One region of the Rahnella sp. PAMC25617 genome, then DNA from elsewhere that is predicted to be linked to it. Evidence: predicted binding sites of a transcription regulator. Region 1 holds the regulator's gene; the other holds the start of a gene.
What was found. The regulator PurR, encoded in region 1, represses purine synthesis genes. The targets are predictions, from matches to a motif close to CANGCAAACGTTTGCNTG.
Positions count from the first base shown of each region.

Region 2: a site for PurR is predicted at 1,687-1,704, ahead of cvpA (colicin V production protein). Genes of this name have one in related genera too.

Region 1 covers NZ_JBOCUM010000006.1:231,583-239,141, reverse strand. The annotation lists gene cfa (cyclopropane fatty acyl phospholipid synthase) at 1-91, opposite strand, end outside; gene punC (purine nucleoside transporter PunC) at 472-1,665, opposite strand; gene punR (DNA-binding transcriptional activator PunR) at 1,802-2,707, shown strand; gene purR (HTH-type transcriptional repressor PurR) at 2,758-3,783, opposite strand; gene ACM615_RS07065 (YnhF family membrane protein) at 4,046-4,207, shown strand; gene ACM615_RS07060 (C40 family peptidase) at 4,383-5,288, opposite strand; gene ACM615_RS07055 (Grx4 family monothiol glutaredoxin) at 5,752-6,093, shown strand; gene rnt (ribonuclease T) at 6,190-6,906, opposite strand; gene gloA (lactoylglutathione lyase) at 6,998-7,405, opposite strand.
Region 2 covers NZ_JBOCUM010000003.1:141,924-149,482, reverse strand. The annotation lists gene folC (bifunctional tetrahydrofolate synthase/dihydrofolate synthase) at 1-642, shown strand, start outside; gene dedD (cell division protein DedD) at 632-1,423, shown strand; gene cvpA (colicin V production protein) at 1,773-2,264, shown strand; gene purF (amidophosphoribosyltransferase) at 2,295-3,812, shown strand; gene ACM615_RS02775 (UbiX family flavin prenyltransferase) at 3,944-4,516, shown strand; gene argT (lysine/arginine/ornithine ABC transporter substrate-binding protein ArgT) at 4,839-5,621, shown strand; gene ACM615_RS02765 (histidine ABC transporter permease HisQ) at 5,728-6,414, shown strand; gene ACM615_RS02760 (ABC transporter permease) at 6,411-7,127, shown strand; gene hisP (histidine ABC transporter ATP-binding protein HisP) at 7,162-7,559, shown strand, end outside.

The DNA of each region.
Region 1 (7,559 bases):
CCTGGATGTCTGCCATTGCCAGCATTTCACTGGCTATCCGATACCACTGATTATCCTGAATGCTTAGGTCTTCTATACACGATGAACTCATAGCTTCTCCATCACTTTCTCTTCTGACTTATTAACCTGCCGGGAAAAGCAAAGGCTATTTTTTGCAGGTCTTTATGAGAACAGACGACTAGCGCCTCGTCCGATATCCGACACCAACAGAGGAAATTTAGAAGAACGCCTGCGGGCACAAGTCGCGCAGGAAAATCATCCTTGAAAAACGTACTAGGAAAAATAGTGTGACGCATTCCTCGCGTCCGGCTTAAGTATGTAATAAAAGTTTTGTAAAAATGCTATTTTATTGGGTTTTGTTGAGTATAGGCTCGCCCGCAGGCATTCTCAATAGTTAATCGTCATGAATGAAAATGACCATTAAGTGATTGTAACTTATGGTCATTATAACGATTAACTTTCAAAGCTTGCTCAGGCTTCCTGCTCCGACTTTTGCTCAGTATATTGCGGATTTTTGTGTCGCACAGACATCCACCGGCCCAAAACTACCAACAATAGTGTAGACAGCATGGTGGTGACTGTCGCTATTAATGGTTGCGCAATAAATGCGGAAACCAGCAAACTGGCGAGGAAACACAATCCCAATTGCAGGGTATTTTGCAACGCAGCCGCTTTCCCTGTATTAGCAGGAAATGGCATTAATGCATTTGCCACAACAATTGGATAGATTGCGCCATTCACCAGAGCCATGAAACAGAACGGGATCAACAAGCTCACCAACCCGGCATCAGTGAACATGGCGACACAGAACAGACCCGCAACACTCAGGCCATACCCTGTCAGCAGCCAGGGTAAAATTTTATTCCCATCTAACCTGCTGATGAGCAACCTGCAGCCGAAGCCTCCAAGCAGGAAAGCGATGGTCTGCGGAACATAGCTCAGGCCAATCACGCCCGGCGAATAGCCCATATTGCTCAGAATAAACGGCGACCCCGTCAGCCAGGCAAAGAAACCGGCGGAGCAGGCGGCGTAAATCATGACATTACCGCTGTAAACGCGCGATTTCAGCAACGTGCCAAAGCTCGCTTTGTCGGCAGATTTGTGTTCTGCCGGCTTATTTTCCCGCAGCGTGAAGGTGGCGATAAGCAACAAGGCGGCCACTGCAGTCAGCAGGGCAAATATCGCTTCCCAGTCAAAATGGTTGAGCACCCAGGCGCCAAGCAAAGGCGCCAGCGCTGGCGAAAGTGCCACTAAAGGCATAATGCTGGCGAAGGTTTTTTTAGCGACATCCGCTGAAAAACGGTCCACCACGATTGCCTGCCAGGTCACTGCGGCTGCACAGACGCCCATGGCCTGTAAGAAACGCAGCGCCAGAAGGGCGCGCACGTTCTCGACCCAAATCACGCCCAGACAGCCGACGGCAAACAGCATCAGACCGAGCAGTAAAACCGGTTTGCGGCCAATGCGGTCTGACAGCGGTCCCCACAGCAATTGTCCGATGGCGAATCCGCCGAGAAAAATACTCAGGCTGGCGCTGATCATTCCCGGACTGGTCATCAGGCTGGTTTGCATTGCGCTGAACGCAGGGAGGTACATATCTGTGGCTAAAAAGCCGAGCATGCTCAGGCCAGCCAGATAGAGCATAAATCCAAAGGAGGGTTTCATTATTATCTCGTTAATTTATTTATTGCAGATGATTTGATGCAGGGATCTGTTCGGAGGCAGATTTTAACGCTTTGATAACAGCGTTGTGAAACGTTAATATTTGCACTCTGCTATCAAAAATATTGAAGGCTAAAATATGTGGTCAGAATACGCTCTTGAAGTCGTTGATGCGGTGGCAAGAACCGGAAGCTTCAGTGCGGCGGCACAGGATCTACATCGGGTGCCTTCTGCCATCAGCTACACCGTTCGTCAGCTCGAACAATGGCTGGCGGTGCCCTTGTTTGAACGTCGACACCGTGACGTCGTTTTAACGCCAGCGGGCAAAGTTTTCGTGGATGAAGCGCGGGTTCTGATAAAAAAAATGATAGCTACACGACGCCAGTGTCAGCAGGTTGCCAACGGCTGGCGGGGCGAGTTACGTATTGCTGTCGACAGAATCGTTAAACCGGCAAGAACACGGCGACTGGTGCTGGATTTCTATCGTCATTTTCCTGACACGGAACTGATTATTCATTCCGAAGTGTTTAATGGTGTGTGGGACGCACTGGTTGACGGACGTGCTGATGTGGCAATCGGTGCGACGCGGGCGATACCGGTTGGTGGACGTTTCAGTTTTCGCGATATGGGGTTTATGGACTGGCACTGCGTGGTCAGCCCGCAGCATCCGCTGGCGCAGTTACCGGGTGCGCTCAGTGATGACCAGCTCAGGCCTTATCCCGCATTGTGTCTTGAAGACACCTCGCGGACGTTGCCCAAGCGTGATACCTGGACGCTTGATAACCAGCGGCGTCTGGTTGTGCCGGACTGGACCTGCGCGCTTGAATGTCTGAGTGAAGGTTTATGCGTAGGAATGATGCCGGTACATCGCGTGAGCCACCGCATTGAACAGCAGGCATTGCAGGTTCTGGCGCTGGAGAATACCTTCCCTGACAGCCCATGTTGCCTGACGTGGGACCAGAGCAATCCGTCACCTTCACTGGCGTGGTTGCTGGAATATATGGGTGATACAGAAACGATGAACCGTGAATGGCTGCGGGACTGAGAAAGTAAACGCCTGCAAAAGCAGGCGTTATAAAAGATTAAAGGCAAACATTAACGGCGATAGTCGCGGTACGGGCCATCGGCCACCGAACGACGCTCAACCAGTTTCGGATGCACCTCGATGGTCTGTGATTCTTCACGTTTGCTGACGATGCGGTCGAGCAACATAGTAAAGGCCATCTCACCCAACCGTTCTTTCGGCTGATGCACGGTCGTCAGTGCCGGAGAGAAGTACCGCGCATTACGCACGTTATCGTAACCAATCACCGAAATATCCTGCGGGACGCGCAATCCGAGCTCATCAGCGGCGCAAATTGCGCCCATTGCCATGACATCGCCCCCGCAGAAGACGGCGGTGGGGCGTTGTTTCTGCATCAGAATCTTATGCATCGCCTGATAACCTGACTCCGGCTCGAAATCGCCCTGAACCACCCATTCTTCGCGAAGCGGGATATTGGCTTCCGTCAGCGCTTTGACAAAACCCTGGAAACGACCGCCGCCGGTATTACGCGCCAGCTGTCCCGGGATCACGCCAATATCACGATGCCCGCGTTCGATCAGATAGCGTCCGGCCATATAACCGCCTTCGAAAGCATTATCGATAATGCTGTCGGTGAAGTTTTTACGCGCTTCGCCCCAGTCCATCACCACCATCGGAATCGAACGATACTCTTCAAGCATATTGAGTAATTCGTCAGGGTATTCCGCGCACATGACCAGCAGACCATCGACGCGTTTTTGCGCCAGCATTTGCAGATAGGCCTGTTGTTTTTCCAGATTGTTGTGCGAGTTACACAAGATCAGCGTATAGCCTTTGGAGAAGCAGCTGTTCTCGACGGCTTCAATCACCTCGGCGAAATAGGGCGCTTCACTGGAGGTTGCCAGCAGACCAATCGTCTTGGTGTTATTCACTTTAAGACTACGGGCTACGGCGCTCGGAGAATAATGTAGCTCTTTAATGGCAAGCAGCACCGCTTCCCTGGTTTCTTCGGCGACGAAACGTGTTTTATTGATGACGTGCGACACGGTTGTAGTGGAAACGCCAGCGCGCTTTGCGACATCTTTAATCGTTGCCATGTAAAGAATGACTCCTGAACTTCCGTGCTTCAGCACGTTAGCATTATGTTAATCGTTTGCTTGCGTTGATTACACTGCGGACATCTAAAAGGGCAGTGTAATCATTGGGTGGATTCTTCAGAATGAGGCGTGAAATGCTCTCGGGTGAAATCGACCGGCACACAGGCGTGTTAACCGACAATTTTCTCTTATAATGCATGAAAGTGGAAGTAAAATTGTCATGTTCACATTTTCATTCAGCAGAAGATTTTAAAAGTGAATTATGCGAAAATGCGTTGGCACACATTTAGTGTGGCTAAAAGAAACGCCACAACTTGATCCGAAAGGGGGTTTGATGGACAGCAACCTGAAGTTATCGTTGATCACCACGGTATGCGCTTTGCTCATGATTATCGCTTTCAGCTTCACGGCAGTGATGAACTAATCTGGCAGTGAGACAGTAGTGAGACGCAACAAAAAAGGGCGATACCTTTCACAGGAATCGCCCTTTTCAATTTTACGCAGTGACCGTTACCGCCGATACTCTTCCCTGCAGAAACTCTTCGTTAAGTGCTATTCAATGGCTGATTAGCGAAACCTCAGACTTAACGAATTGTTTATTATCGGATTGTTTTTGGGGTCATCACCCGACGTGCGCCAACATAGTGGTCTTGCCAGTAATCGTCGCCCAGTGAGGTGATTTTGATGTCTTCACCGGTTCTTGGCGACTGGATGAATTTGCCGTTGCCAACATAAACACCCACATGATCCGCTGCGCCGCGGTTGTTGATTCTGAAGAACACCAGATCACCGCTTTCAAGTTCGCCACGTTTCACCGGCGCTGCATCGCGCAGGTGGTACATCTCGTTTGCCGTGCGCGGCATTTTAATGCGGATCAAATCTTTGTAAGCGTAATAGACCAGACCGCTGCAATCAAAACCGGTATTCGGAGAAGTTCCTCCCCAGCGATAAGGTTTGCCGACCTGGTGCATCAGCTTAGTCATCGCCGTTTGTTGTGCATGCTGATAGCGTTTTTTATGTGTCGCACTCAGCGTAATAGGTTTGGTGTCTTCTTCGCGTAATTTTTTACCTTTACGGTGTCGGCCATACGCTTCTTTCTTGCTGATTTTTTCACTGCTGTTTTTGGCAAGCGCTCGTGATTTAGTGGCTTTATCTGTCTTTTTCTCGGCCCGCGTTGTCCTGAGTGTTTTTTCTTTTTTGCTTTCGGCCCGAGTCGTTTTTACGCTTTTCTCAGAAGTTGTCTTGCGTTTGACCAGTTCGGTGCTGCTGACCTTCTTCGATTTTGATGCTTTTTCCTGAGTCTTTTTCTCTGTCACCGGTGCGACTTTTGTTTTTTTACTGGTTTTCGCCGCCACTGTCTTTCGCTTTCGCCGTTCTTCCGGCGTCACGGAATTAACATGACTCTTCCGCTGATCGGCAGAGACGCGGGTCTGTGGCGATGCATGAGCCATATTAAGAAACAGCTGGGTAAAGAGCAGCACAAAAAGCGTGAACAGTAAGCGCATAGCTTCGTTACCATGAGTGGTTGGGTTAAACATCAGGGATGTCAGAGTATTGCTTAAAAGAACCCGACAAAAAAGCACGAATTGACTCGATTCTAGATCATATTGTGAGAAAAAGTTAATAGCTTTTTTTATGTCGAAATAAGCGCCATTTTAAGTAAAAAAAATAACCATTTTTCATCAGCTTAATATTTGAGATAAAGAATACTATTTTGCAAATCTGACATTATCGTCGAACGGCAAAAATGTTATTCTCGATGAATCTTTAAATATGTGATGTTCAGCGCAGCCGCCAAAAATTGTTTAATAAAATGCCAGTATTGAGAAAGACCCCACAAAAAATGGCGTTTTTATCTGATGGCTGGCGTCGTTACAATAGAAAGTATTGTGTTTGCGCACCGTTTTTGGGTGCCGCGCGTGAAGAGTAATGACCGTGACAGCCTGTACCGGCTTGAGGAAGCAAGAAATGACCACTCCAACTATTGAAAAAATTCAGAAGCAAGTTTCTGAAAACCCGATCCTGCTTTACATGAAAGGTTCTCCTAAACTGCCAAGCTGCGGTTTTTCCGCTCAGGCTGTTCAGGCGCTTTCAGCCTGCGGCGAACGTTTTGCTTACGTTGATATTTTGCAGAACCCGGATATCCGCGCAGAAATGCCAAAGTTTGCTAACTGGCCAACTTTCCCGCAGCTGTGGGTTGATGGTGAACTGGTCGGCGGTTGTGACATCGTGGTTGAGATGTTCCAGCGCGGCGAACTGCAGCAGCTGATTAAAGAAACTGCTGAAAAATATAAATCTTCTGAAGAGTAATTCTAAGAAGGCCGCCGTCCTTTGAGGAGGGTGAAAACAAAAAGAGCGACATTGCGTCGCTCTTTTTTTATCTCTGGATCCAGCCAGCCGTACGGATTACTGCTGATTTTCCTGCTGCGCGGTTTCGTCTTCCGCTTCTTCTGCGGTCAGGGGCAACGGCCAGCCGCCAAGACGCTTCCAGCGGTTCACCAGCTCACAGAACAGCTCAGCAGTGCGTTCTGTGTCATACAGTGCAGAGTGAGCCTGACTGCTGTCAAACACCATTCCCGCGCTGATACAGGCTTTTGCCAGCACCGTTTGCCCGAGCACCAGTCCGCTTAACGCCGCAGTATCAAATGTGGCGAAAGGGTGGAACGGGTTACGTTTCAGCCCGGCGCGCTCGGCTGCCGCCATCAGAAAACTGTGATCGAAATTCGCGTTATGCGCCACGATGATTGCGCGGTTACAGTTTTGCTCTTTCATCCCTTTGCGGATGACTTTAAAAATCTCGTGCAGGGCTTCATATTCACTGACTGCGCCGCGCAACGGGTTGGTCGGATCGATACCGTTAAACGCCAGCGCTTCCGGCACCAGTACCGAACCTTCAAAAGGTTCTACGTGGAAATGCACGGTCTCATCGCTTTGCAGCCAGCCGTCCTCATCCATCTTCAATGTGATTGCTGCAATTTCCAGCAGCGCATCGGTTTGGGCATTAAATCCGGCAGTCTCAACATCAATGACTACCGGATAAAAACCACGAAAACGGCCTCTCAGGGCGTTAATGTCACTATTCTCGGCCATTAGTTTCTTATCTTCATCGAATTCAGCGCGCATTATGACAAATTTTGCCGTCCGTTGCAGGGCTGCGGCAAAAATTGGGCAATAAAAAAGGGCGCATTTGCGCCCCTTTCAGCATTCAGGGGGATCAGTTGCCCAGACCCTGGCCCGCATGTTTGGATTCGATAAGCTCGATTTTGTAACCGTCCGGATCTTCAACGAAGGCGATAATGGTGGAGCCGCCTTTAACCGGACCGGCTTCACGGGTCACTTTGCCACCCGCATTGCGGATGTCATCACAGGTTTGTGCCACGTTATCGACACCCAGAGCGATGTGCCCGTAAGCGGTGCCGATGTCGTAGCTGTCAACGCCCCAGTTGTAGGTCAGTTCAATGACTGCGCCTTCGCTTTCATCGGTGTAACCGACGAATGCCAGAGAGTATTTGTATTCAGTGTTTTCGCTGGTGCGCAGCAGGCGCATGCCTAACACATCGGTATAGAAGCTGATTGCGCGTTGCAGATCGCCAACACGAAGCATGGTATGGAGTAAACGCATAGGTTCCTCTTTATTTGCAGGATGAGAATTATCGGTTCAAGCCTAACTGATAGAGACCAGTTTGTCTGTAAAACGACGCTCGGTTGCTGAAGGCCTGAACAAAAAAAGCAGCAGAAGGAGGGCCTCTTCTGCTGCAAGGATGGTGTTACTCTTT
Region 2 (7,559 bases), on a different contig from region 1:
AAACAGTCTGATTTATACCGCCGCGATGTGAACTGGCATTTTTCTGCTGATGCAGGATACTGGCGCTGGGCGGCGCTCGACGCCGGTAAAGAAGTGAATATTCTGGATGCATTGCCGTTGCCTAATGTGCCGCTGGCGAATGCGGCCACCGCGCTGGCCGCACTGCATTATTCCGGTCTGAATGTTCCTGAAGCGGCGCTCCGCAGCGGCTTACAGCGCGCCGCATTGCCGGGGCGTTTCCAGACGGTGAGTGAGTCGCCGCGACTCATACTGGATGTCGCCCACAACCCGCATGCCGCAGCTTATCTGGCCGGACGCCTGGCTGAACAGCCACGTAATGGCGGCAAAGTGCGCGCCGTCGTCGGAATGTTGAAAGACAAAGATATTGCCGGTACGCTGGCTTGTCTGTCGCCTCAGGTCGATGAATGGTATTGCGCACCGCTGGAAGGCCCGCGTGGTGCCAGCGTTGCCGAACTGACGGTACATTTACCGCAGGCACGCCCATTTGATGATGTGGAGTCTGCCTGGAGACAGGCTATGCAGGAGGCGGCTCCTCAGGATATTGTGATTGTCTGCGGCTCGTTTCATACCGTAGCTCACGTAATGGATGCTATAGACACGGGGAAAACCAGTGGCAAGTAAGTTTCAAAATCGTCTGGTCGGGACCATTATTCTGGTGGCGCTGGGCGTCATCATTCTGCCCGGTTTGCTCGACGGCAAGAAAAAGCATTACGAAGACGAATTTGCGTCGATTCCCCTGGTGCCAAAACCGGGTGATGTTGAGGAACAGGATTCGGTGCCTCCGGTCACGCAATCGCTGCCTGCTCAGCCACCGGAAGGGGCAGATCAGTCCATGACGGGCGGGCAGAATACTGACAGTTCAGCCAACAACACTAACGCCGCAAATCATGGCAATGTGGCACCGGGCAATACCACGGTGGAGTCCCAGTCGCCGGTCACCACGATGCCTGAGCAGAAAAAACCGGTGCAGACGGCTCCGGTCAAACCCGTTCAGCAGAAGCCGAAAACGATTGAGCCTAAGCCGATGGTGGAAGCAAAACCGACGGTGAAACCTAAACCTGTTGAACAGCCGAAGCCGGTTGAACAGCCTAAAGCGGTTGCCGAGCAGCCAAAACCTGTTGAGCAACCTAAACCTGCGGCGGAAGAGAAAGCACCGGCAGGGCAGTCGTATGTTGTGCAGTTGGGTGCGCTGAAGAACGCCGCGAAAGCCAATGAGATTGTGGCCAATCTGCGGTTGTCCGGTTTCCGCGCCTATACCGTGCCAGCAACGCCGGTTCAGGGGCAGATCACGCGCCTGTACGTCGGGCCGGATGCATCGAAGCAGAAACTTGAAGCGTCATTGCCTCAGTTACAACAGCTGAGCGGATTGGGTGGGCAGGTTCGGGCATACAGCGCTCACTGACCCTGCGCACTTGACGCCGCAGCTGTGTTCGCTGCAATCGAGGACCCGAATCACTGACTAATGTCAGCTCATCGGGATCCTCTCATTTGCTGCCTTGCTGCAACTCCAATTGCTTGGCTCTGATAATGATAAATACCACGGAGGGCACAAGCGATTTGTGCCCTTTTTCTATAAGATCCTCTGGCTGGGTTTTTATAGGTTTATGCTGCGATTGAGGTTTTTTTAATCGCTATTATTAATTTGTCTGACCGGCAGATTTCCCCTACGCAAACGTTTTCTTTTTCTGTTAGAATTCGCCGCGAACTGGATGCCGGGGTAGACGTGACTGGATTAGACACTGGAATAGTTAATGGTCTGGATTGATTACGTCATTATTGCGGTTATCGGATTTTCTGCTTTAGTCAGTTTGATCCGTGGTTTTGTTCGCGAGGCTTTATCGCTGGTAACCTGGGCTTGCGCCTTCTTTGTTGCCAGCCATTATTACCCTTATCTCGCCATCTACTTCACGCGTTTCGAAGATGAGTTAGTTCGAAACGGGATCGCAATTGCCATCTTGTTCATCGCGACGTTGATCGTAGGTGCAATTGTCAACTATGTGATCAGTTCACTGGTGGAAAAAACCGGGTTGTCCGGCACTGACAGGGTGTTAGGTGTGTGCTTCGGCGCACTGCGCGGGGTGTTAATCGTCTCTGCGATGCTGTTCTTCCTGGATACCTTCACCAGTTTTTCACAAAGTGAAGACTGGAAACAATCCCAGTTGATCCCACAATTCAGTTATATCATCAGGTGGTTCTTTGACTACCTGCAGAGCACGTCGAGTTTCTTGCCAAAACATATTTAGTTCTGGCAGCGCTGAAGAGGAAAAGACAACATGTGCGGTATTGTCGGTATCGCCGGTTTCATGCCGGTAAACCAGTCGATTTATGACGCGTTAACGGTGTTACAACACCGTGGGCAGGATGCCGCAGGCATCGTCACCATTGATGCCAATAATAACTTCCGTTTACGGAAAGCGAATGGCCTGGTGAAGGATGTTTTCGAAGCCCGCCATATGCAACGCTTACAGGGCAACATGGGTATTGGCCATGTGCGCTACCCAACGGCTGGCAGTTCCAGCGCTTCAGAAGCTCAACCTTTTTACGTCAACTCTCCGTTCGGCATCACTCTTGCGCATAACGGTAACCTGACCAATGCTCACGAATTGCGAAGCAACCTTTTTGAAGGCCAGCGCCGCCATGTGAACACCACTTCCGATTCTGAAATTCTGCTCAATATCCTGGCGAGTGAACTGGATCGTTTCCAGCATTACCCGCTGGAAGCCGATAACATTTTCGCTGCGGTTGCCGCGGTGAATTTGAAAATCCGTGGCGCTTACGCCTGTGTGGCGATGATCATCGGTCACGGCATGCTGGCGTTCCGTGACCCGCACGGTATCCGTCCGCTGGTTATCGGTAAGCGCACGCTGGAAGGTGGCCGTAATGAGTACATGGTGGCATCTGAAAGTGTGGCACTCGATACATTAGGTTTTGAGTTCCTGCGTGACGTTGCGCCGGGCGAAGCGGTGTACATCACCGAAAAAGGCCAGCTCTACACCCGCATGTGTGCTGAAAATCCTCAGTACAATCCGTGCCTGTTCGAGTACGTGTATTTCGCGCGTCCTGACTCCTTCATCGACAAGATTTCCGTCTACAGCGCCCGTGTTCGTATGGGTGAAAAGCTGGGCGCGAAAATTGCCCGTGAATGGGAAGATTTGGATATCGACGTGGTCATTCCTATCCCGGAAACCTCCTGCGATATCGCGCTGGAAATTGCCCGTATCCTGAATAAACCGTACCGTCAGGGGTTTGTGAAAAACCGCTACGTGGGCCGTACCTTTATCATGCCGGGTCAGCAGGAACGTCGTAAATCGGTACGCCGTAAACTGAATGCCAACCGTGCTGAATTCCGCGATAAAAACGTGCTGCTGGTGGATGACTCAATCGTGCGCGGCACCACCTCTCAGCAGATTGTTGAGATGGCGCGTGAAGCCGGGGCGCGACGTGTTTATCTGGCGTCAGCGGCGCCGGAAATTCGTTTCCCGAACGTCTACGGTATCGATATGCCAAGTGCCAATGAACTGATTGCGCATGGCCGTGAAGTCAGCGAAATCAATCAGATGATTGGTGCTGATGCGTTAATCTTCCAGGATCTAAGCGACCTGATCGCCGCAGTGAAAGAAGACAATACCGACATCGAGAAATTTGAATGTTCAGTGTTCGACGGTGTTTACGTCACTAAAGACGTTGACCAGAATTATCTGGAATACCTCGAAGCCCTGCGTAACGACGATGCTCAGGCATTACGTGGTCAGCAGGAAGCTGAAAACCTTGAGATGCACAACGAAGGCTGATTAGCCGGTTGCTGACATCTGCATAAACGCGTCCCTCCGGTGAACAACCGGGCGGGCGCGTTTTTTTATGTCTGGATTTATGTCAGTATTGGCAGCATCAGGTCTGGTTACATTTTTCTAAGGCAGTGTTCATGAAACGACTTATTGTCGGTATTTCCGGCGCCAGCGGCGCAATTTATGGTGTCAGGCTTTTGCAGGTATTGCAGAGCGTGCCTGATATCGAAACTCATCTGGTGATGAGCAATGCCGCCCGCCAGACGCTGACCCTGGAAACGGATCTGACGCTGCGCGACGTTCAGGCGCTGGCAGATGTGGTGCATGATTCACGCGATATCGCTGCCAGCATTTCTTCAGGCTCATTCAAAACAGCAGGTATGGTGATTTTACCCTGCTCAATCAAAACGCTTTCCGGTATCGTGAACAGTTACTCCGACGGCCTGCTGACCCGTGCAGCGGATGTAGTGCTTAAAGAACGCCGCCGTCTGGTGTTATGCGTGCGTGAAACACCGCTGCATCTCGGGCATTTGCGACTCATGACCCAGGCCGCTGAGCTCGGCGCTATTATTATGCCGCCGGTTCCGGCGTTTTATCACCGTCCGACATCTGTCGAAGATATTATCGATCAGACTGTAAACCGGGTGATTGATCAGTTTGATATTGAGCTCCCTGAAGACTTATTTGTTCGATGGCAGGGCAGTCGTTAATCTTTCTTCTCCCAATCCGCACTCATTTCGCGCAGTTCAGTTACATTGCACCAACAATGATCACAATTTGATTCATTAAGGTGCAGTGTTCGCCGCCCCTTCAGCTATTCTTCCTTCAGACCTTTGAAAACTTTCATTATCCCGATGCTTTTTTGACCGGTTTTCGTTCTCTCACAGCGGAAAGTGGCTGTGCTGAGAAACGGCACGAAAAGTGCATGAGAAAATCTGGCAAAAAGCCATTTGCATCGTTCAGCAAACTATAAAAAGACGTTCATTCACGCACACACAACCACAACAGATGAATAATCACTGAGGCTAATGTATGAAAAAGTTGTTCAAGGTTCTTCCGCTGGTTCTGGTCTTAGCCAGTGCAGGTAGTGCATTTGCTGCCGCGCCTAAAGCAATTAATATCGGTACTGATCCGACTTACGCCCCATTTGAATCAAAAGACTCCAGCGGCAAGCTGGTTGGCTTTGATATCGACCTGGCTAACGAGATGTGCAAACGTGCAGCCATCAAATGTACTTATGTTGAAAGTGATTTCGATGCACTGATCCCTTCCCTGAAAGCCAAGAAAATTGATGCGATTATTTCCTCGTTATCCATCACCGAAAAACGTCAGCAGGAAATTGATTTCACTGAAAAACTTTATGCCGCTAACGCCCGCCTTATCGCGCCTAAAGGCTCCAAAATTCTGCCCACTCTGGATGCCCTGAAAGGCAAAAACGTTGGCGTATTGCAAGGTTCCACTCAGGAAGCCTATGCCAACGCACAATGGCAGCCAAAAGGCATCAACGTGGTGGCTTACCAGAACCAGGATCTGATTTATGCAGATCTGGCCTCCGGTCGCCTGGACGCAGCATTCCAGGATGAAGTGGCAGGCAGCGAAGGCTTCCTGAAACAGGCTGCGGGCAAAGACTATGCGTTTGCAGGCCCTTCAGTGAAAGACGATAAATTCTTTGGCGTGGGCACCGGTATGGGTCTGCGCAAGAATGAAACCGACCTGAAAGACGCACTGAACAAGGCGTTTGACAGCATGCGTAAAGACGGGACTTACGACAAACTGGCGAAAAAATACTTCGATTTTGACGTTTACGGCAGCTGATTTGCGCTGTGAGATGTGCCAAAGGGAGCGGTTTGCCGCTCCCTGCGGTTCTGACGCGGGTTGCCGTTTTGCCTGCGCAGGGATCCATTAAAGACAGGAAAAAACCATGCTGTATGGGTATTCCCAGGTAATTATCCAGGGCACGTTGGTGACACTGGAGCTGGCGATTTCGTCAGTTATTTTAGCGCTGGTGATAGGGCTTATCGGGGCTGGTGGGAAACTGTCGAAGAGCCGGATTATTTCTGGTTTTTTTGGTTGCTATACCACGCTTATCCGCGGCGTACCTGATCTGGTATTGATGTTATTAATTTTTTACGGCTTGCAGATTGCTCTCAACAGCCTGACCGAATCCATCGGCATGTCGCAGATTGATATCGACCCGATGAGCGCCGGTATCATCACGCTGGGCTTTATTTACGGCGCTTATTTCACAGAGACGTTCCGTGGCGCGTTTATGGCGGTTCCACGCGGGCAAATCGAAGCGGCGACCGCATTTGGTTTCAGCGGCTCACAAATTTTCCGTCGAATTCTGTTCCCGGCCATGATGCGTTTTGCGCTGCCGGGTATTGCCAACAACTGGCAGGTTATCCTCAAAGCCACTGCGCTGGTGTCATTGCTTGGTCTGAATGACGTGGTCAAAGCCACGCAGCTGGCCGGTAAAGGCACGTATCAGCCGTTCTACTTTGCGATTGTAGCGGGTGTGGTTTATCTGATTTTCACCACGCTGTCGAACGGCGTGCTGGTATGGCTTGATCGCCGTTATTCGCTGGGTGTGAAGAGGGCTGATCTATGATCGAGATTTTACAACAGTACGGTATGTCCCTGCTCTACAGCGACGGTTACCGATTCACCGGTCTGGCCATCACCCTGTGGTTACTGATCAGCTCCGTCGTCATCGGCGGGTTACTGGCAGTGCCGATGGCCGTGGGGCGCGTGTCTTCCAACAAATTCATCCGCTACCCGATCTGGTTGTATACCTACGTTTTCCGCGGAACACCGCTGTATGTCCAGTTGCTGGTGTTTTATTCCGGGATGTACAGCCTGGAAATCGTGCGTGGCACAGACTTCCTGAATGCCTTCTTCCGCAGCGGACTGAACTGTACGATCCTGGCGCTGACGCTCAATACCTGCGCGTACACCACCGAGATTTTTGCCGGTGCGATCCGTTCTGTTCCGCACGGTGAAATTGAAGCGGCCAATGCCTACGGATTCTCACGCTTTAAACTGTATACCTGCATTATTTTGCCGTCGGCATTACGCACAGCGCTGCCTGCATACAGTAATGAAGTCATTTTGATGCTGCATTCCACCGCGCTGGCGTTTACCGCCACGGTACCGGACGTGCTGAAAATCGCCCGCGACATCAACTCGGCGACGTATCAGCCGTTTTATGCTTTCGGGATCGCAGCAGTGATTTATCTTTGTGTTTCTTTTGTCCTGATTGGTCTGTTCCGCAAGGCGGAAAAACGCTGGCTGGCGCATGTTAAGCCTCAGTCTGCCCATTAAAAAAGCCAACCAATAATTATTGCGGATAAAAACTATGCCAGAAAACAAATTAGCGGTTCTCGATCTCCACAAGCGCTATGGCGACCATGAAGTGCTGAAAGGCGTTTCTTTGTCTGCCAATGCGGGTGATGTGATCAGTATTATCGGCTCATCAGGATCCGGAAAAAGTACCTTCCTGCGCTGCATTAACTTTCTTGAGAAACCAAGTGAAGGTTCGATCAGCGTCAATAATCAGGATATCCGCATGGTGCGCGACACCGACGGTCAGCTGAAAGTGTTTGATAAAAAACAGCTGCAACTGCTGCGTACCAAACTGACGATGGTGTTCCAGCATTTCAACCTGTGGAGCCACATGACGGTGCTGGAAAACGTTATGGAAGCGCCGGTGCAGGTGCTGGGGTTAAGCAAAGCGGAAGCGCGTGAACGTGCGGT